DNA from 4 places in the Bradyrhizobium sp. AZCC 1610 genome. Region 1 is predicted to be linked to each of the others. Evidence: predicted binding sites of a transcription regulator. Region 1 holds the regulator's gene; each other region holds the start of a gene.

What was found. The regulator PhoB, encoded in region 1, activates phosphate uptake and scavenging genes when phosphate is short. The targets are predictions, from matches to a motif close to TGTCATNNANCTGTCAT.
Region 2: a site for PhoB is predicted at 2,152-2,168, ahead of V1279_RS13010 (RNA degradosome polyphosphate kinase). Genes of this name have one in related genera too.
Region 3: a site for PhoB is predicted at 2,094-2,110, ahead of phnF (phosphonate metabolism transcriptional regulator PhnF). Genes of this name have one in related genera too.
Region 4: a site for PhoB is predicted at 2,555-2,571, ahead of V1279_RS22050 (UDP-2,3-diacylglucosamine diphosphatase). Genes of this name have one in related genera too.

What each region holds. Positions count from the first base shown of each region.
Region 1 covers NZ_JAZHRR010000001.1:128,505-133,252, reverse strand. The annotation lists gene V1279_RS00645 (aspartate aminotransferase family protein) at 1-465, opposite strand, end outside; gene V1279_RS00640 (GcrA family cell cycle regulator) at 971-1,483, shown strand; gene phoB (phosphate regulon transcriptional regulator PhoB) at 1,769-2,473, opposite strand; gene phoU (phosphate signaling complex protein PhoU) at 2,584-3,300, opposite strand; gene pstB (phosphate ABC transporter ATP-binding protein PstB) at 3,325-4,146, opposite strand; gene pstA (phosphate ABC transporter permease PstA) at 4,143-4,748, opposite strand, start outside.
Region 2 covers NZ_JAZHRR010000001.1:2,717,301-2,722,048, forward strand. The annotation lists gene V1279_RS13010 (RNA degradosome polyphosphate kinase) at 1-2,077, opposite strand, end outside; gene V1279_RS13015 (chromosomal replication initiator DnaA) at 2,227-2,904, opposite strand; gene V1279_RS13020 (CDP-alcohol phosphatidyltransferase family protein) at 3,001-3,543, opposite strand; gene purM (phosphoribosylformylglycinamidine cyclo-ligase) at 3,692-4,748, shown strand, end outside.
Region 3 covers NZ_JAZHRR010000001.1:2,195,178-2,199,925, reverse strand. The annotation lists gene V1279_RS10475 (carbon-phosphorus lyase complex subunit PhnI) at 1-949, opposite strand, end outside; gene phnH (phosphonate C-P lyase system protein PhnH) at 952-1,557, opposite strand; gene phnG (phosphonate C-P lyase system protein PhnG) at 1,559-1,972, opposite strand; gene phnF (phosphonate metabolism transcriptional regulator PhnF) at 2,146-2,874, shown strand; gene phnE (phosphonate ABC transporter, permease protein PhnE) at 2,890-3,744, opposite strand; gene phnE (phosphonate ABC transporter, permease protein PhnE) at 3,741-4,628, opposite strand; gene phnD (phosphonate ABC transporter substrate-binding protein) at 4,697-4,748, opposite strand, start outside.
Region 4 covers NZ_JAZHRR010000001.1:4,432,646-4,437,393, reverse strand. The annotation lists gene V1279_RS22070 (lanthionine synthetase C family protein) at 1-441, shown strand, start outside; gene V1279_RS22065 (DUF6665 family protein) at 574-936, shown strand; gene V1279_RS22060 (Lrp/AsnC ligand binding domain-containing protein) at 1,166-1,411, opposite strand; gene thiD (bifunctional hydroxymethylpyrimidine kinase/phosphomethylpyrimidine kinase) at 1,545-2,345, shown strand; gene V1279_RS22050 (UDP-2,3-diacylglucosamine diphosphatase) at 2,594-3,406, shown strand; gene V1279_RS22045 (glycosyltransferase family 4 protein) at 3,403-4,461, shown strand; gene V1279_RS22040 (threonine ammonia-lyase) at 4,515-4,748, shown strand, end outside.

The sequences.
Region 1 (4,748 bases):
CGGCCCAAAACCCTCGAGATATTTGGCGGAGCCGGTCGCGGCGAGCGTGCCCAGGGTGCGGCCGTGGAACGCGCCCTCGAAGGTGACGAGCCGATAGCGTTCGGGATGCCCCTTGGAGAACTGATAGCGGCGCACGACCTTGATCACGCCTTCCATCGCCTCGGCGCCGGAATTGCAGAAGAACACCAGGTCGGCAAAGCTCTGCTCGCAGAGCCGCGCGGCAAGCTTCTCGCCATCCGGGCTCTTGAACAGGTTCGACATGTGCCAGAGCTTCGTCGCCTGCTCCTGCAGCGCCGCAACCAGATGCGGATGGCAGTGGCCCAGCGCATTCACCGCAACCCCCGAGGTGAAGTCGAGATAGCGCTCGCCATTGGTGGCGGTCAGCCAACAGCCCTCGCCGCGCTCGAAGCCGAGATCGACCCTGGCAAAGACAGGGAGCAGATGCGACGTGGCGCTATTGGTCATGGCAATCACTGAAGGTTTGAGACCTGCTTTCAAGACCGACCGCGGAGCACACGCGTGCATAGGCGCGAACGCGGCAACGGCCGGTCTTGCGAAAACGAAACGTGCCGCCTCTTAAGGGCGGCACGTGAGAGGTATTCTATGTGGGCGGGGAGCGCTGTCAACACGCCACGAAGCCGCCTTTCCGGCACTGCAAGATAAGGAAATCCGTAAGATTGCGGTGTGGTGGAAAACACGCAGTGCAATGCCTAGATGTCGGAACATGTGGACGCCCAGGCCCGGACTCTTGCGCCAGAGTCACGCCATATTGTAGCCTCTGGGCTGTCGGGTACGACATCTCGTGCGGCAGTTCTGATCCCTAGAGTCCATTTGTGCAAGCGTAGACGTTCCGGCGCGGTTTTCGCGCCCGGCGAGGGCTAAGGGATTCTGACCGCAGGGATTTTTGAGACGAATGACGTCGCCAGTGCTGCCCCTGATTTGGCCGGCGCGATGCGAAGGGAAGAATGCGATGACGGTATTGACCTGGTCCGACGATCGCGTCGAGCAGCTGAAGAAGCTCTGGGAAGCCGGATTATCGGCCAGCCAAATTGCCGCGGAACTCGGAAATGTGACGCGAAACGCCGTGATCGGCAAAGTGCACCGGCTGGGCCTGTCCGGCCGCGCCAAGAGCCCCTCCTCGGCCGCCCCGCGGCAGCGCAAGGCGCGCCCCGCCGCCCAGCAAATGATGCGGGTGTCGCGCCCGGTTTCGCGCGGCAACACCGCGCTCGCCCACGCCTTCGATATGGAGCTGGAGCCCGATCCGGTCGCCTTCGACAATGTGGTGCCGATGAGCCAGCGGCTGTCGCTGCTCGAACTGAACGAGGCGACCTGTCACTGGCCGGTCGGCGATCCCTCGAGCCCGGAATTCTTCTTCTGCGGCGGCAAGGCGCTCGCTGGCCTGCCCTATTGCGCGCACCACTCGCGCATCGCCTATCAGCCCGCCGCCGACCGGCGGCGGCAGCAGCCGAAGCCGACGCGGTAAAGGGACGGTTATCGTAGCCCGGATGGAGCGCAGCGAAATCCGGGACGGTCTTGCGATTGGCTGACATTCCCCGGGCTGCGCTTCGCTGCACCCGGGCTACGAACTAAATCGTTCGTCGTCCCTGCGAACGCAGGGACCCATAACCACAGGTGCTTGTGGTTTGGCTGAGCTGGAGCCCCAGCGTTTTTCAACAATCGAGATTGGTGGTTATGGGTCCCCGCGCCCCGTGCGCAATTGCGCACTAGGCGGGGACGACCATCGAGAGCCCGGACGACGATGGAGCCTTTACGGCTCCACCTTCGCGAACCGATCATCCAGCGCATATCCCGCGCCGCGCACGGTGCGGATCGGGTCCTGCTCGCGGCCCGGATTGAGCAGTTTGCGCAGGCGGCCGATGTGGACGTCAACGGTGCGCTCGTCGATATAGATGTCGCGGCCCCAGACGCTGTCGAGCAATTGCTCGCGGCTGAAGACGCGGCCGGGATGCTCCAGGAAAAATTCCAGCAAGCGATATTCGGTCGGGCCGAGATCGATCTGGCGGCCCGAACGCGCGACGCGGCGTTTCTCGCGATCGAGTTCGATGTCGCCATAGGTCAGCACGGTGGCGAGCCGCTCGGGGCTCGCCCGCCGCAGCAGGCCCTTCACCCGCGCCAGCAGTTCCGGCACCGAGAACGGCTTGACGATGTAATCGTCGGCGCCGGTCGCAAGCCCGCGCACCCGCTCGCTCTCCTCACCGCGCGCCGTGAGCATGATGATAGGCAATTGCTTGGTCTCCGGCCGCGCCCGCAGGCGGCGGCAGAGCTCGATGCCTGACAGCCCCGGCAGCATCCAGTCGAGCACGACGAGATCGGGCACGCGCTCCTTCAGCCGCGTGTCGGCATCGTCGCCGCGGGCGACGGTTTCGACATCATAACCTTCGGCGTCGAGGTTGTAGCGCAACAGCGTGGTCAGCGCTTCCTCGTCCTCGACCACCATAATGCGCGCGCTCATCTTTCTTCAGCCTCTTCTGTTTGACGCGTTTTCTGCGCAGATAAGTCTACGCAATCTGCGTAAACTTGATTGCTATGCGAACCGGTCCCCACTTCGCTTGAAACGCTTTGTCAAGTATTGGGTACGGCCGTGGCAAACGTTGTCATGTCGCCCTTCGGGCGCTGGTCGAGCATCTGCTGTCCCTCGATCATGTAGAACACGGTCTCGGCGATATTGGTGGCGTGGTCGCCGATCCGCTCGATGTTCTTGGCGCAGAACATCAGGTGGATACAGAACGATATGTTGCGCGGATCTTCCATCATATAGGTCAGGAGTTCGCGGAACAGCGAGGTGCAGATGGCGTCGACTTCCTCGTCGCCCTTCCAGACCGCCATCGCCGCCGGCAGATCGTGCGCCGCGTAGGCGTCCAGCACCGACTTGACCTGCGTCAGCACCAGATCGGTCATATGCTCGAGGCCGCGCATCAGCTTTAAGGGCTGGAAGTCGTTTTCGAGCGCCGCGACGCGCTTGCCCATGTTCTTGGCGAGGTCGCCGATCCGCTCCAGATCGGTGGCGACCCGCATGGCGCCGACGATTTCGCGCAGATCGATCGCCATCGGCTGGCGCCGCGCAATGGTCAGCACCGCGCGTTCCTCGATCAGATGCTGCAGACGGTCGATCTCGACATCGTTGGCGACGACGCGCTTGCCGAGCGGGATGTCGCGGCGGACCAGCGCATCGACGGATTCAGTGATCATGCGCTCAGACAGGCCGCCCATCTCGGCGACGAGCCGGGTCAATTCCTGAAGATCGCTGTCGAACGCCTTGGCGGTGTGTTCAGAAGCCATGTGTTATCTCCTCCGGATCTTGCTCTAGCCGAACCGGCCGGTGATGTAGTCCTGGGTACGCCGATCGCTCGGCGAGGTGAATATCTTGTTGGTGTCGTCGAATTCGATCAGCTCGCCGAGATACATGAAGGCGGTCTTGTCGGAGACGCGCGCCGCCTGCTGCATGTTATGGGTGACGATGGCGATGGTGTAGTCTTCCGCCAGCTCCTGGATCAGCTCCTCGATCTTGGCGGTCGAGATCGGATCCAGCGCCGAGCACGGCTCGTCGAACAGGATCACTTCGGGCCGCACCGCGACCGTGCGGGCGATGCAGAGCCGCTGCTGCTGGCCGCCGGACAGCGACAGGCCGGAGGCGTTCAGCTTGTCCTTGACCTCGTTCCACAGCGCGCCGCCACGCAGCGCCTTCTCGACCCGGCCGTCCATCTCCGACTTCGATATCTTTTCATAGAGGCGGATGCCGAAGGCGATGTTTTCGTAGATCGTCATCGGAAACGGCGTCGGCTTCTGGAACACCATGCCGACGCGGGCCCGCAGCAGATTGAGGTCGAGCTTGGGGTCGAGGATGTTGGTCTGATCGAGCATCAGCTGGCCGGTCGCCTTCTGGCCGGGATAGAGGTCGTACATCCGGTTGAAGATCCGCAGCAGCGTGGACTTGCCGCAGCCGGACGGGCCGATGAAGGCGGTGACGCGGTGGGTGCCGAGCGTCAGGTTGATGTTCTTCAGCGCATGATTCTCGCCATAGTAAAAGTTCAGGCCGCGGGCGGTCACCTTGGGCGCGGCCTCGGGCAGCACCACCTGCGGAACGGGCCCGCTCGCGTTACTCACGGATACGGAGAGATCGGTCATTTGGATGTCCTCTCGGCGCCAAGAATGCGCGCGCCAATATTCAGGGCAAGTACGGTGAGCGTGATCAAGAGCGCCCCGCTCCAGGCGAGCTGCTTCCAGTAGACATAGGGGCTCTGGACGAAGTTGTTGATGGTGACGGGCAGGTTCGCCATCGTCTTGGTCATGTCGAGGCTGAAGAACTGGTTGGAGAGCGCGGTGAACAGCAGCGGCGCGGTTTCACCGGCGACGCGGGCGGTGGCCAAGAGCACGCCGGTGATCAGGCCGGCGCGGGCGGCGCGATAGGCGATCCGCCGGATCACCAGCGAGCGCGGCAGGCCGAGCGCGGACGCCGCCTCACGCAGCGGGTTGGGCACCAGCCCCAGCATGTCCTCAGTGGTGCGAACCACCACCGGGATCACGATCACGGCCAGCGCCAGACAGCCGGCGAGGGCCGAGAAGCCGCCCATCGGCACCACGACGGCGCCGTAGATGAACAGGCCGATGATGATCGAGGGCGCGCTCAGCAGAATGTCGTTGATGAAGCGGATCACCGAGGTGAGCTTGTCGTGCTTGCCGTATTCGGCCAGGTACGTTCCGGCAAACAGGCCGAGCGGCGCGCCGAT
Region 2 (4,748 bases), 2.6 Mb from region 1:
CTTCGCCTTTCGCGGCCTTCATACGCGTTGACGTCCCGTCCGGCAACAACTGCCAGCTCTGCTCGGTATCCTTCAGGTTCGCGACCATGATCTGTTCGAGAACCTGCTGATGCACCGTGGGATTTTGCAACGGACAAAGCACCTCGACGCGGCGGTCGAGGTTCCGCGGCATCATGTCGGCGGACGAGATATACACAGCCGCTTTTGCGCCGGGCAGGCCCTGTCCCATACCAAAGCAGTAGATTCGGCCGTGCTCCAGGAAGCGGCCGATAATCGATTTGACCCGGATGTTCTCGGAAAATCCGGGAATGCCCGGCCGCAGACAGCAGATGCCGCGCACCACCAGTTCGATCGAGACGCCGGCCTGCGAGGCCTCGTACAGCGCGTCGATGACATCGGGGTCGACCAGCGAGTTCATCTTCATCCAGATCACTCCCGGCTTGCCGTGCCGGGCGTGATTGGCCTCGCCTCTGATGTGTTCGATAATGCGCTTGCGCAGCGTCAGCGGCGACACCGCCATCCGCTCGATGTCGCTCGGCTCGGCATAGCCGGTGATGTAGTTGAACACCCGCGCCGCATCGCGGCCAATGATCGGGTCCGAGGTAAAGTATGAGAGGTCGGTATAGATGCGCGCGGTGACCGGATGATAGTTGCCGGTGCCGGTATGCACATAGGTCGTCAAATTACCGCCCTCGCGCCGCACCACCATCGACAGCTTGGCGTGCGTCTTCAGTTCGAGAAAACCGTACACGACTTGCACGCCGGCGCGTTCGAGGTCGCGCGCCCAGCGGATATTGGCTTCCTCGTCGAACCGCGCCTTCAACTCGATCAGGGCGGTCACCGATTTGCCGGCTTCCGCAGCCTCGGCGAGCGCGCGCACGATCGGCGAATTGTTCGACGTGCGGTAGAGCGTCTGCTTGATGGCGACGACGTCGGGGTCGCGGGCGGCCTGCTGCAGGAACTGCACGACGACGTCGAATGATTCGTAAGGATGGTGGACGATCAGGTCCTTCTGCCGGATCGCGGCAAAGATGTCGCCGCCATGGTCGCGCACCCGCTCGGGATGGCGCGGCACGTAGGGCACGAATTCGAGGTCGGGCCGGTCGAGCCGGGTGAGTTGCGAGAGTTCGTTCATCGCCAGCACGCCGTCGACCAGAAACACCTCGTCGTCGTCGGCGGAAAGCGCCTGCTGCACGAAGCCGCGCAGCGCTTCCGGCATCTTGGCTTCCATCTCGAGGCGGATCACCGATCCCCGCCGCCGCCGCTTCAGCGCGCTCTCAAACAGGCGGACCAGATCTTCGGCCTCTTCCTCGATTTCCAGTTCGGAATCCCGGATGATGCGGAAAGCGCCCTGGCCCTTGACGGTGTAGCCGGGGAACAGGCGGCCGATGAACAGCCCGGTGGCCTGTTCCAGCGGGATCAGGTGCACCGCGCCGTCCCCAGTCTGGGGCATCCGGATGAAGCGGTCGATCTTGCCGGGCATGCGGATCAGCGCATTCATCGCCTTGCCGTCCGACACCCGCGACAATTGCAGCGCGATGGTGAAGCCGAGGCTCGGGATGAACGGGAAGGGGTGCGCCGGATCAATGGCAAGCGGCGTCAGCAGCGGGAAGATGTTGCGGAGGAAGTGATCCTCGAGCCAGCTTCGCTCCGCCTTGGTGAACTCGTGGCCGTCGACGAGCACGATGCCGGTCTCCGACAGGGTGGTGCGCAGATCCCGCCAGATGGCTTGCTGGTCGGAGGCGAGTTCCGAAACGTTCTTGTTGATGACGACGAGTTGCTCCAACGGCGTCAGGCCGTCTGGGCTGCGTTCGGCGATGCCTTCGCGGACCTGCGCCTTGATACCGGCGACGCGGACCATGAAGAACTCATCAAGGTTATTGGCGGAAATTGACAGAAACCGAACCCGTTCCAGCACGGGATGGCCTGGATTGACCGACTCTTCGAGCACCCGACGGTTGAAATGCAGCCAGGACAGCTCGCGGTTGATGAATCGCTCGGGGCTCGTGGCAATCGCGGGGGGAGCCTCGACGATCTGTTCTTTTTCTTTAATTTCAATAACTTGTGCCGATTCCATAAAGCTTTGATCCATCTCGGGCGAGGGCGCAGGGCGTTCTTAAATCAGTGCAGCGCAGAGCATGTGATACGCCGATGACGTTTCAATGACATTGACGTTCTGCCCACAGCCGCCGTCAAGGCGGCAGGAAGCAGCACGCAGCTGTCCGATCAGGCGTTCCGGAGCAGTTCGGCGGCGAGCGCCCGGGTTACCGGCCGGCCCAGCCGTAGCGCCTCGGTGTCGAGCAGATCGACAGCCTGGCGAGCGGCGGCATAGGACCGCTCGATCCGGGTGGTGAGGTAGCTCACCACCGTCTCGTCGATGCTCAACTGGCGGTCCGCGCAAAATTTGATGATCAGGCCGCGAAATAGCAAGTCGTCGGGCGGTAATAGCGACACCACAGGCACCGCGCGCAGCCGCGACCTGAGATCGCGCAGCTCAACCTCGAACGCCGCCGGAGGAACGCGCCCCGTGACCAGGACGAATGCCTCGTCCTCGCGCGCCAGGTTCAGGAGGTGAAACATCGCGCGTTCGTCGAAATCGGCCGGTCTCAGGTCTTCGACCACCAGTGCTCCGGTGGCGAGCGCGCCGGGGACGGCAGCAGGGTTAAGCGCGTGCGCCGATGTCGAGCGCGCGCCGGCCTGTTCGGCCCAGATCGCGGCGAGATGGCTCTTGCCGGAGCCCTCCGGTCCCACCAGCAGCATGACGCGGTTCGGCCAGTCCGGCCAGCTTTCGATCAGCGAGAGCGCGGCTTCATTGGCCGGCCCTTCCAGGAAATTGTCGCGGGTCAGGCTCTCCGCATGCGGCAGCGCAAAGGCAAGCTGACGAGGTTGAACGCGGACTGCCACTCAAATCTCCAGGCTGGGATGTACAGCCTTCATAGCGTTTCCAAGCGAAGTGGGCACCGGTTCGCGTGAAGAAAACGCGTCATAACAAAGAACAAGCTAGCGCGCGTCGATCGTGCTCATGTGCCGCACCCACTCGACGAGATAGAGCGAGACGGAAACCAAAGTAAAGACCGTAACAAAACCCATCAGGATCACGTCATAGGGCGCCGGCTTGAAATTAAAACCGAGCGAAGCCAGCACCAGCGCCGCGAACGCCACCTGGGCCACCGTGTTGAGCTTCGACACCATCAGCGGTTTCATCGCGACCGGCTTGTCGAGCAGCCATGACACGATCACGGCCGTGACGATCATGATGTCGCGCGACACCACGAGGATGACGAGCCAGCGCGGCACCGCGCCCCAGATGCCGAGCGCCACGAAGATCGAAACCAGCAGCGCCTTGTCCGCGAGCGGGTCGAGCAGGGCGCCCAGCTCGCTCGCCATGTTGAAGCGCTTGGCGAGAAAGCCGTCGACGGCGTCGCTGACCCCGGCGATGACGAAGATCGCGAAGGCGATTTCCATCTGGCTGGAGACAATCGCCCAGACGATGACCGGGACCAGAATGATGCGCCCCAGCGTGATGATATTCGGAATGCTCAACTCGGTCGCTTCCCGGCTCCCGGCCTGGTTCCGGCCCTTGGCGGGTTCGGCCGGACCTTATCTACATAGTATATGTGAGAAGCGTTCGCGAGCCATTGCAGGATCGCGGAATTCCTCGTAACCAGCGGTCATCATACGGAAATTGGGCATGATCGACCGCAAAAACGGGCTGACTTACTCGGATTCGGGCGTTGATATCGATGCGGGCAACCGCCTGGTTGATCTCATCAAGCCGATGGTCCGCGCCACCGCCCGGGCCGGCGCCGACGCCGAAATCGGCGGTTTTGGCGGCCTGTTCGACCTCAAGGCGGCGGGTTTCAAGGATCCCGTGCTGGTGGCGGCGACCGACGGCGTCGGCACCAAGGTCAAAATCGCGATCGAGACCGGCCTGCATGGCGGCATCGGCATCGATCTGGTGGCGATGTCGGTCAACGATCTGGTGGTCCAGGGCGCGGAACCGTTGTTCTTCCTCGACTATTTTGCCTGCGGCAAGCTCGATCCGGAAGCGGCTGCGGCCATCGTGGCCGGCGTCGCCGAGGGGTGCCGGGAGTCCGGCTGCGCCTTGATCGGCGGGGAGACCGCGGAAATGCCGGGGCTCTACAAGGACGGCGATTACGATCTGGCGGGCTTTGCGGTCGGGGCTGCCGAGCGCGGCACGCTGCTGCCGAGCGCCGACATCGCCGTAGGCGACGCGGTGATCGGATTGGCCTCGTCGGGCGTCCACTCCAACGGCTTTTCGCTGGTCCGAAAGATCGTGGAAAACTCACGCCTCGGCTTCGATGCGCCGGCGCCGTTCTCGCCGGTCATGACGCTGGGCGGCGCGCTGCTGGTGCCGACGCGGCTCTATGTGAAGTCCTGCCTGCGCGCGATTCGCGAGACCGGCGCGATCAAGGGCCTCGCCCACATTACCGGCGGTGGCTTCACCGACAACATTCCACGCGTGCTGCCAAAGCATCTCGGCGTCGGCATCGATCTGGCGCGGCTGCCGGTGCTGCCGGTGTTCAAGTGGCTGGCGGAGTTGGGCGGCATCGCCGAACTCGAATTGTTGCGCACCTTCAACTGCGGCATCGGCATGATCGCCATCGTCAAGCCGGATGCAGTCGAGAAGGTGACGGAAGTGCTGACCGAAGGCGGCGAGACCGTCGCCGTGCTCGGCGAAGTGGTCCCGGCCAAAGGCGAACTTCGCGTGATCTACAACGGTCACC
Region 3 (4,748 bases), 2.1 Mb from region 1:
ACATCACGAATTCCTCGTCCTGGGCCGGCGCGACAACTTCCTCGCCGAGCTCGCGGGCGCGCAGGCTGCGATCGACCAGCGCCATCGACATGGTCTTGCGCTCGCTTTGTCCGAAGGCCAGACCATAGCCGCGCGTAAAACACGGCGCTTCTGTCGCCGATCCCTTGAACTGGTTGACCATCTGGCATTCCGTCAGCGCAATCGAACCGAGCGGAACGGCAAAGCCGGCGTCCTCGGCCACGAATTCCACCTCCACCTCGCCGAACCTGATCTCGCCGGCAAAGGGATGGTTGCGGCCATAGCCGCGCTGCGAGGAGTATCCGAGCGCCAGCAGAAAGCCCTCATCGGCGCGCGCCAGGTTTTGCAGGCGCAGATCGCGATCCGCCGGAAAACTGAGCGGCTCGCGCGTCAAGTCACCGATGGGAGCGCTAGCATCCGCGACAGGCGACGGCTCGATCAGGCCATCGCGGCCAAGAATATCGGTTACGCGTGGGGTCGCGCCTGTGGACACCTCACCGGTCGCAGGCGTATCGGGAGCGAATCCATCGGCGAGTTGCGGATCCAGCAGGCGATGGGTGTAGTCGAAGGTGGGACCAAGAATTTGCCCACCCGGAATATCCTTGAAGGTCGAGGAAATCCGGCGGCGCACCTGCATCGCACCCGTATCGACCGGCTCGGTCGCGCCAAAGCGCGGCAGCGTGGCGCGGAATGCGCGCACCAGAAAGATCGCCTCGATCAGGTCGCCGCGCGCCTGCTTGATGGCGAGCGCCGCGAGTTCGCGGTCATATAGCGAGCCTTCGGTCATGACGCGATCGACCCCAAGCGAAAGCTGCTCGGAGATCTGGGCCAGCGATACTTCGGGAACATCGCGGTCGCCGCGCCGCTCATGCGCCAGAAGACGATGGGCGTTCTCGATGGCGCGTTCGCCACCCTTGACGGCAACATACATGGTCAGCCTCCTCTCACGAGCCGCGTCGTGCGTGGTATTGCGACAATGGCGTCATCATGGACCAGCACGACGTCGATGCCGCGCGGAAACAACGCGGCATTTATGGCCAACCGCTCGAACAGATCCTGCGGCTGGATTGAAGCACGAAGCGCTGCCGCGCCGTCGATGCCGGGGCCCTGCAGCTCGACAACGGGGCCATCCGTCAGGCTTTCGACCTGCAGGATCAGCGTCGTCGAACGGTCCGGATATTCATTGCTGCCGAACGCGAAGCGATCCAGTGCCGGAAGGCTTTCGGCGCCGCCTATCAGCGCAAAACTGGCGATCGACGAGTCCGTAATAACTGGCGCGCTGGTGTGGAATTTGAGCCATTTGGCGGCATCCGGCGTCGCTGACATCCGCGAATCCAGCCAGACCGGCGTATCGTGATCGAACAGGGTCAGCGCTATAGCGGCCGTGCCGCGCATCATCGCAGCCGGCGTGCCAGCCGCAGGCGCGATACGCTGAACGCTGCCGGGACGGGCCATCGCATCCATCACGGACCGGAAGACCGATTGTGCCGACAACACCTTGTCGGCAAATCCTGCGGGCAGTTCGGCAACGCTCGTCATGTCAACCCTCACCCCGTACCAGTGTGTAGAAATCGACCCGTGTTGCCGCCGCCTCGGCTGCCTTGCGGTTTCGCCCTTCGATCATCGCCGCACGCAACGGCGCGACGACCTGGCCTTCGATCGCGCCAACGAATTTTTCCGATTGCACCATGGCATCGCACAGCGCGATCAGCCTGGCCTTCTCCCGGTCGCGGCCCAGCGTGTAGCCGAAGCCGACCTCGCCGGTCGACAGCCGCACGGCGGCACGCGACACCGTCGCCTCGCCGAGATTGAACGGCGCACCGTCACCGCCGACGCGGCCGCGCACCATGACGAGCCCATTTTCGGGCTCCCGCAGGTCTTCGTGCACTGGCAACGCCACCGTCGCGAGGTGCCCGGCGATGTCAGCCGTTGCGGAATGAGCCAGCACCGCCATCACGGCCTTGCGCCGCGCCTGCCCGCCGTTTTCGTCTGCCAGACTTTCGTTACTCGCCATCATATCGGCCTTGCCGGAATCAAGTTGTCTATGATAATAGACAACTTGATAACGAAGCGCCATGACAGATTCGTGACAATGAGGTGATTTTTGCCGATGCGCCATTTCGTTCCATGAGCGTTCAGGACACGCCCTCCGGCGTCGCGTTGTGGCGGCAGGTCGCCGACGGCATCGAGCGCGGCATTGCCGACGGCCGCTTTGCTGCCGGCGAAAAATTGCCGGGCGAGATCGAGATCGCCGAGACCTATCGGGTCAACCGCCACACCGTGCGCCGGGCGCTCGCCACACTCGCCGAGCGCGGCCTGGTGCGCGCCGAGCGCGGCAGCGGCACCTATGTCGAGACCCGGCGCCTCGCCTATCCGCTGCGCTCACGGACGCGGTTTTCCGAAATCGTCGGAGCCGGCGGCCGGGAGCCGCGCGGCCAATTCATCGATTCGGCCGAGGAAGAAGCCACGCGCGAGCTGGCGCGGGAGCTTGGATTGAAGACCGGAGCGCCCCTGATCCGGATCGAATCCGTACGGCTTGCCGACCGCGCGCCGATCTGCGTGAGCACCACGTGGCTTTCAGCAGGGCGCTTCCCCGACGCCGGAAAAGTGTTCGCCAATGTGCGCTCGATGACGAAATTGCTGGCGCATTACGGCATCCGGGATTTTCGCCGCGCGTCGACGCGGATCACCGCCGGTATCGTCGAGGCCATCGACGCCACCCGGCTGGACCTTACGCTCGGACGCCCAATTCTGGTGGTCGACAGCACCGACGTCGATACCGACGGCAAACCATTGGTGACCAAGCGCTCGCGCTTTGCTGCGGAGCGCGTCGAGTTTTTGGTCGAGAGTGGCTAGTCTAGCAGCGAGACATCATGAGATTGCCCGGTTGCCGATGATCGCGAAACGCAGTTTGCCCGAGATCCAGTCAATTGCCGATACCGCCATCAGGATAAGCAAAATCAGAAACGAAACCTTTTGCCATTCCAGCACCCGGATTTGTTCGGCAAGCTGAAGTCCAATCCCGCCTGCTCCGACGATTCCGATAATCGTCGCCGACCGCGTATTCGATTCAAAATAGTATAGCACCTGACTTAACAAGATCGGAAAGACCTGCGGCAGCAATCCGAACCGGACGCTATGGAGATGGTTGCCGCCCGATGATCGGACGCCTTCAGCGGGGTTCTTGTCGGCAGCCTCGATCGCTTCCGAGAATAACTTCCCAAAAGTCCCAAAATCGCTGCAGATCACCGCAAGGATACCTGCAAACGGGCCCAACCCCACGACGCCAACCCAGATGAGGGCCCAGATCAAGGTATCGACGCCACGGATGGTATCGAGGCTGCGGCGTGTCAAAAGGTGGACGATCCAGTTTGCAACCACATTGCGCGCCGCCAGCAGGGATACCGGTAACGCGAGCAGCGCCCCGCCCAGCGTGCCGAGAAATGCGATCGAAACCGTCTCTCCGAGCGCATGCAGATATTTCAATACTTCCGCCCAGGAACCAGGATTAGGCGGCAACATCAGCCGAACGAATTCACCCAGCCTGACCATTCCCTCGGAGAGCCGGTGAAAGGGAATGTCGAGTTGGACGATCCCGAACAGAAAAAGCGCAACCGCCCCGCCAACGCCTATTGCGATTTTTCCACGATGCCACCAATCCGGCCGGAAAAGGTCCGGGTGACGTTCGACGATGCCGGCCCGGCTTTCAAAACTGAAAGAATTCATGCAGCGGAGCCCTCCAGCCCGAGAAGGCGGTGGCGCACCCGCTCCGTGATAAAGTCGATCAACATGACGGTGACGACAATGAGCAAAAGGATGGCACTGACATCGGTGTAATAGAACTTGCGAACGGCCTCGATCAAATCCTGGCCGATCCCGCCGGCGCCGACAAAGCCCATCACGGCCGCGCCGCGCACGTTAATCTCAAATCTCAGCAGGGCATAGCTTACGAAGTTCGAGAGAACCTGAGGCACTGCGCCAAACCGGACAATCTGAAGCCAGCTTCCTCCGCTTGCCGCCACCCCCTCGATCGGTTTGTTATCGATATTCTCAACAACTTCGGCGAACTGCTTGCCCAGCGCTCCGGTGGTATGGATTGCGATGGCGAGAACGCCCGGCAGCGGCCCCAGACCAAACGCCAGCACGAAAATCAAGGCAAAGACGATCTCCGGCACGGTCCTGCAAAGTTCGAGAACGCGCCGCGTGACAAAAACGGTGGCACGCGACCTGACGAGATTGGCCGATGCAAGGAAGCAGAGAACGAATCCGCATATCGCTCCCGTGAGGGTTCCCATATACGCGATCAGCAACGTGTCTCCGAGGAGCTGCGTCCAGCGGGGCAGTCCCCAAAGCCACTCCGTGAGATCAACCCACGCAGTCGAGAACGAAAACTTAGGGGCGATGCTGACAAAATAGGCCGGAAAGCGCCAGAAATTCTCGACGAAGTTCCCAAAGTTGACATCGCCCATCCAGCCAGCGGCAATCGCCGCGGCGATCAGGACCGCCAAACCCAGCCATACGCGCCGCCGCTTGGCGGCAACTGCAGCTTCATAGCGATCGGCAAGCTCTTGCAGCCTGGCTTCCGGGAATTCGGGGACTGCTGTTCGCATGGGATGTTCAGGCAAGAGAATGGGCAGATCTCGCGATCTGCCCGATCCATCTGGACCCGCAGCTCCGTTCAGGATTTCTGCTTGCGGATGCTGTCGACAAACTTGGTCAGATCGATCACA
Region 4 (4,748 bases), 4.3 Mb from region 1:
CAATCTGAAATGGGGACAAATTGGAGCGCGAGAAGCAAGCGCGCGAGGCCGCCTGCCTATTGTCAGCATTGTCACGGCGCGCCCGGCATGGTGACGACATTTGCGGATGCGCCCTTTGCTTCCCCTGAATTGGACGCACTTCTTGTGGATGCCGGTCGCTTCACCTGGGCCGCCGGACCACTTACCAAGGGCTCGGGCCTTTGCCACGGCACGGGCGGGAATGGCTACGCATTCCTCAAACTCTACCGCCGCACGAACGACCCGATGTGGCTCGACCGCGCACGCCAATTCGCTATGACGGCCATCGTCCAGTATCGCGGCGCTCAGGTAGCCGTTGGTCGCGGACGGTATACGCTTTGGACTGGCGATGTCGGTCTTGCAATTTACCTTTGGGACTGCATCACCGGGGAGCCTCGCTTCCCGACGATCGACGTGTTCTGATCCGGACACGGCGACACGTCACCAGCACAACTCCCATTTCGCTTTGCGTACTGCAGCGTTTTGTCTTGAACAGACCGCCGCCGACCAATAAAATGAGAGGTAGTTGGCAGGCACGTTTCGGAGTGCGCCTATATGGCGTTGGATTTGGTTCGTTCCGGATACGCAACTCTCGAACATGAGATCGCCCAGGAGAGGGCGTCGGCGCTCGGACGGCTTGGACGGCGGCTTGAGGCCGCGCTAGCGGCACTTGCCGCATGCCCGCGGACGGCCAATTCCGATCGAAAAATCCGCGATGGTCTCGTCGAGCAGGCGGGATATGCGCTCTGGCTCTTCGTCGTGCAACGCGAGGCCTACGGTCTCAACAAAATCGACCACGTGATACAGGTCTACGGGGTGCCGAACGACGTGGTTGCCCGCATGGGTCCATTGGCCACGCCGAGCATCCATCCGATGAAGACCATAGAGGTTGAGGACGCGCCGGCGCCAATGTTCTGAAACTCGCCCTTCGCGGCGTGTCGCCGCTAACTCGCCGCCATCAGGGCTGCGATCGTTTGCCGCATCGGTGTCCGGCAAGCCCACCGCGATGAGCGCTTGCTCAATGAAGGCCTTCAACCGACCAGAAGTGACTGATGTCTCGGACAGGACGCGCACTCCCTGAGGCCGCGGGCGTGGCCGTGCGCCGGGCGAAGTCGACGGCGATTGCGGGCAGGCGGGGCCGCCGTTGCTAGCCCGTACCGAACGCCTTGAAGGTGATGATGGTGTGGGTGTCCTGGATGCCCGGAATCACCTGCACCTTCTCGTTGACGAAATGGCCGATGTCGGTGTCGTTGTCGACGTAGAACTTGACCAGCAGATCGTAATCGCCAGCGGTGGAATAGATCTCCGAGGCGATCTCGGCCTCCGCGAGCGCATTGGCGACGGCATAGGACTGGCCGAGCTTGCATTTGAACTGAACGAAGAAGGGAACCATCGCTATCGTCTCCAAAAATGTTGGCCCCAATAGGCCAAAAACCGCTGACAATGGCAAGCCAGCTTGCTGCCCATGCCATGGCGCGGTAGAACAAATCCATGGTCCTCAACACACGATTTGCGCGAGGCTTGCGATGACGACGCCAATCGCGCTGACCATCGCGGGCTCCGATTCCTCTGGAGGCGCCGGCATCCAGGCGGACCTGAAGACGTTTGCCGCGCTCGGCGTCTACGGCGCCTCCGTGATCACGGCGCTGACCGCGCAGAATACCGAGGGCGTCAGCGGCATCCACCAGGTGCCGGCCGAGTTCGTGACCGCGCAGATCGACGCGGTGTTTTCCGATCTGGCGGTAGGCGCGGTCAAGATCGGCATGGTGGCGCAGCCGCCGGTTATCGACGCTATCGTCGCGGGGCTGGCGCGCTGGTCGCCGAAGCAGGTCGTGCTCGATCCGGTGATGGTCGCAACCTCGGGCGACCGGCTGCTCGCGACTGAAGCCATCGATGCGCTGCGGACCAGGCTCATTCCGTTGGCGTCGGTGATCACGCCCAACTTGCCGGAAGCCGCAGCGCTGCTCGACGAAGGCGTGGCGGCCGACGAAGCTGCCGTTGAGAAGCAAGGCAGGCAATTGCTGGCCCTGGGATGCAAGGCGGTGCTGATCAAGGGCGGCCACGGCGAGGGCGCCGAGTGCATCGACTATCTGATCGATTCCTCTGGTGTCATCGCACTCGCCGCGCCGCGCATCGCCACAAAAAATACCCACGGCACCGGCTGCTCGCTCTCCTCGGCGATTGCCGCGGGGCTCGCGAAGGGCGAGGGCATGGAGACCGCCGTGCGCAACGCCAAGGCGTGGATTAGCGCTGCGATTGCCGCAGCAGATCGCTTCAGCGTCGGGCATGGCCACGGCCCGATCCATCATTTTCACAAGTTTTACTAGCGGTCGCTACGAGGGGCGTCTTGTAGCCCGGATGCAGCGAAGCGAAATCCGGGGCGACCGAATCCGCTCGCGTGACCGGCCCCGGATTGCGCTGCGCTCCATCCGGGCTACGTATTGCCTCTCCAATGTCGCCTGCCTGTCGCATCGCGCTGCTATCCGCAAGTTGCGGGGCGCGGCATTGATTCTCGTGGGTTATCGCGGCGTGAACAAGTCATCGCCCTGTCACAGAAATCTGTCAGGGGACAGGTATGGGTAGTGACTCCTTGAGTGAAGAAAGCCCGGAACGGCGCTTTCGGACCTTGTTTATCTCCGACGTTCATCTCGGAGCCCGCGGCTCGCAAGCCGACCGTTTGCTGGATTTCCTCAAGAGCCACGACGCCGACACCATCTACCTCGTCGGTGATATCGTCGATGGCTGGGCGCTGAAGTCGAGCTGGTACTGGCCCCAATCGCACAACGACTTCGTGCAGAAGATGCTGCGCAAGGCGCGCAAGGGCGCCAAGGTCGTCTACGTGCCGGGCAACCACGACGAGTTCCTGCGCAACTATTACGGCACGCATTTCGGCGGCATCGATGTGGTGGAAAACACCATTCATGAGGGCGCCGACGGCAAGCGCTACCTCATCATCCACGGCGACATCTTCGATCTCGTGGTGCAGAACGCGCGCTGGCTCGCTCATCTCGGCGACAAGGCCTATGACTTCGCCATTCAGATGAATCGCCTCGTCAATTTCTTCCGGCGCATGTTCGGCGTTCCGTATTGGTCGCTGTCGCAATGGGCGAAGCTGAAGGTCAAGAACGCCGTGAACTATATCGGCGCGTTCGAAAAGACCCTGGCCGGCGAAGCGCGGCGGCACGGCGCCGACGGCGTGATCTGCGGCCATATCCATTACGCCACCATTCGCGACGAGCACGGCATCCGCTACATGAATTGCGGCGACTGGGTGGAAAGCTGCACCGCGCTTGCCGAGCACGAGGACGGCCGGTTCGAGATCATCACCTGGACCGATCCGCAGCGAAGGGCAGCACCCGTTCCCCGCGTCGCGGCGCGCGCCGCATGACGCATATCCTGGTCGCGACCGATGCGTGGCATCCCCAGGTCAACGGGGTGGTTCGGACGCTGACCATGATGGCAGAGGCGGCCAAGGGATTCGGCGTCGAGGTGAGTTTCCTGACGCCGCAATCGTTTCGCACCTTCGCGATGCCGAGCTATCCGGATCTGCGGCTGGCGCTGCCGTATCCGGCAAAAATCGCGCAATTGATCGAAGCGGCAAAGCCCGACAGCATTCATATCGCGACCGAGGGCCCGATTGGGTTGCTCGTGCGGCGCTATTGCCGCAAGCGTGGCCTGCCGTTCACCACGAGCTTTCACACCCGTTTTCCGGAATATGTATCGGCGCGCTCGCCGATCCCTGAATCCTGGGTATGGCGGGTGCTGCGCTGGTTCCACCGGCCGAGCCAGGCGGTGATGGCGGCAACGCCGGCGCTGGCGGCCGAATTGCGCATGCGCGGCTTTCGCAACGTGGTGCTGTGGTCGCGCGGCGTCGATACCTCGCTGTTTCATCCGCGGAGCGTCGATCTCTGCCTGCCGATGCCGGTGTATCTCAGCGTCGGGCGTCTCGCGGTTGAAAAGAATCTCGAAGCCTTCCTCGACCTCGATCTGCCCGGCACCAAGCTCGTCGTCGGCGATGGACCGGCCCTGACGGCGCTGGAGCGGAAATATCCGAACGCCGTGTTCCTGGGTGCAAGGCACGGCGAGGAGCTGGCCGAAATCTACGCGGCCTCTGATATTTTCGTCTTTCCCAGCAGGACCGACACGTTTGGCCTGGTGCTGCTGGAGGCGCTGGCCAGCGGCCTGCCGGTTGCCGCCTTTCCGGTCACCGGTCCGCGCGACGTGATCGGCTCGGCGCCGGTCGGCGTCCTGGATGAGGATCTGCGTGCGGCCTGCCTGGATGCGCTGCAGGTTTCGCGCGAAGATTGCGTCGAATTCGCCGGCGCCCACACCTGGCAAGCCTCCACGCGGGTTTTCATCGAACATGCCCTGAATGTGCGCCCGATCGAGCAGGAAGGCGAGGTGGCCGAATTTGGGGCAGAAGACCCGCATTTCGCAGCCTGAATTCACGCTAAATCGTCTTGCCCGTCTGTCGGCGAGCGCGATACAAATGGCGGATGCCAGAATCCATCCAAAATCCACCCATTGGCGCGGCCGATATCGAGGCCGCCGCCAGGGTGGTCGCGCCTTTTGCGGTACGGACGCCGCTGTTGTCGTTTCCTGTTCTCAATGAACGCGTCGGGACCAAGGTCTTTCTGAAGCCCGAAATGCTGCAGCGGACCGGGTCGTTCAAGTTCCGCGGCGCCTTCAACAAGCTGGCCTCGATCCCGCTGGACAAGCGCAGCGGTGGC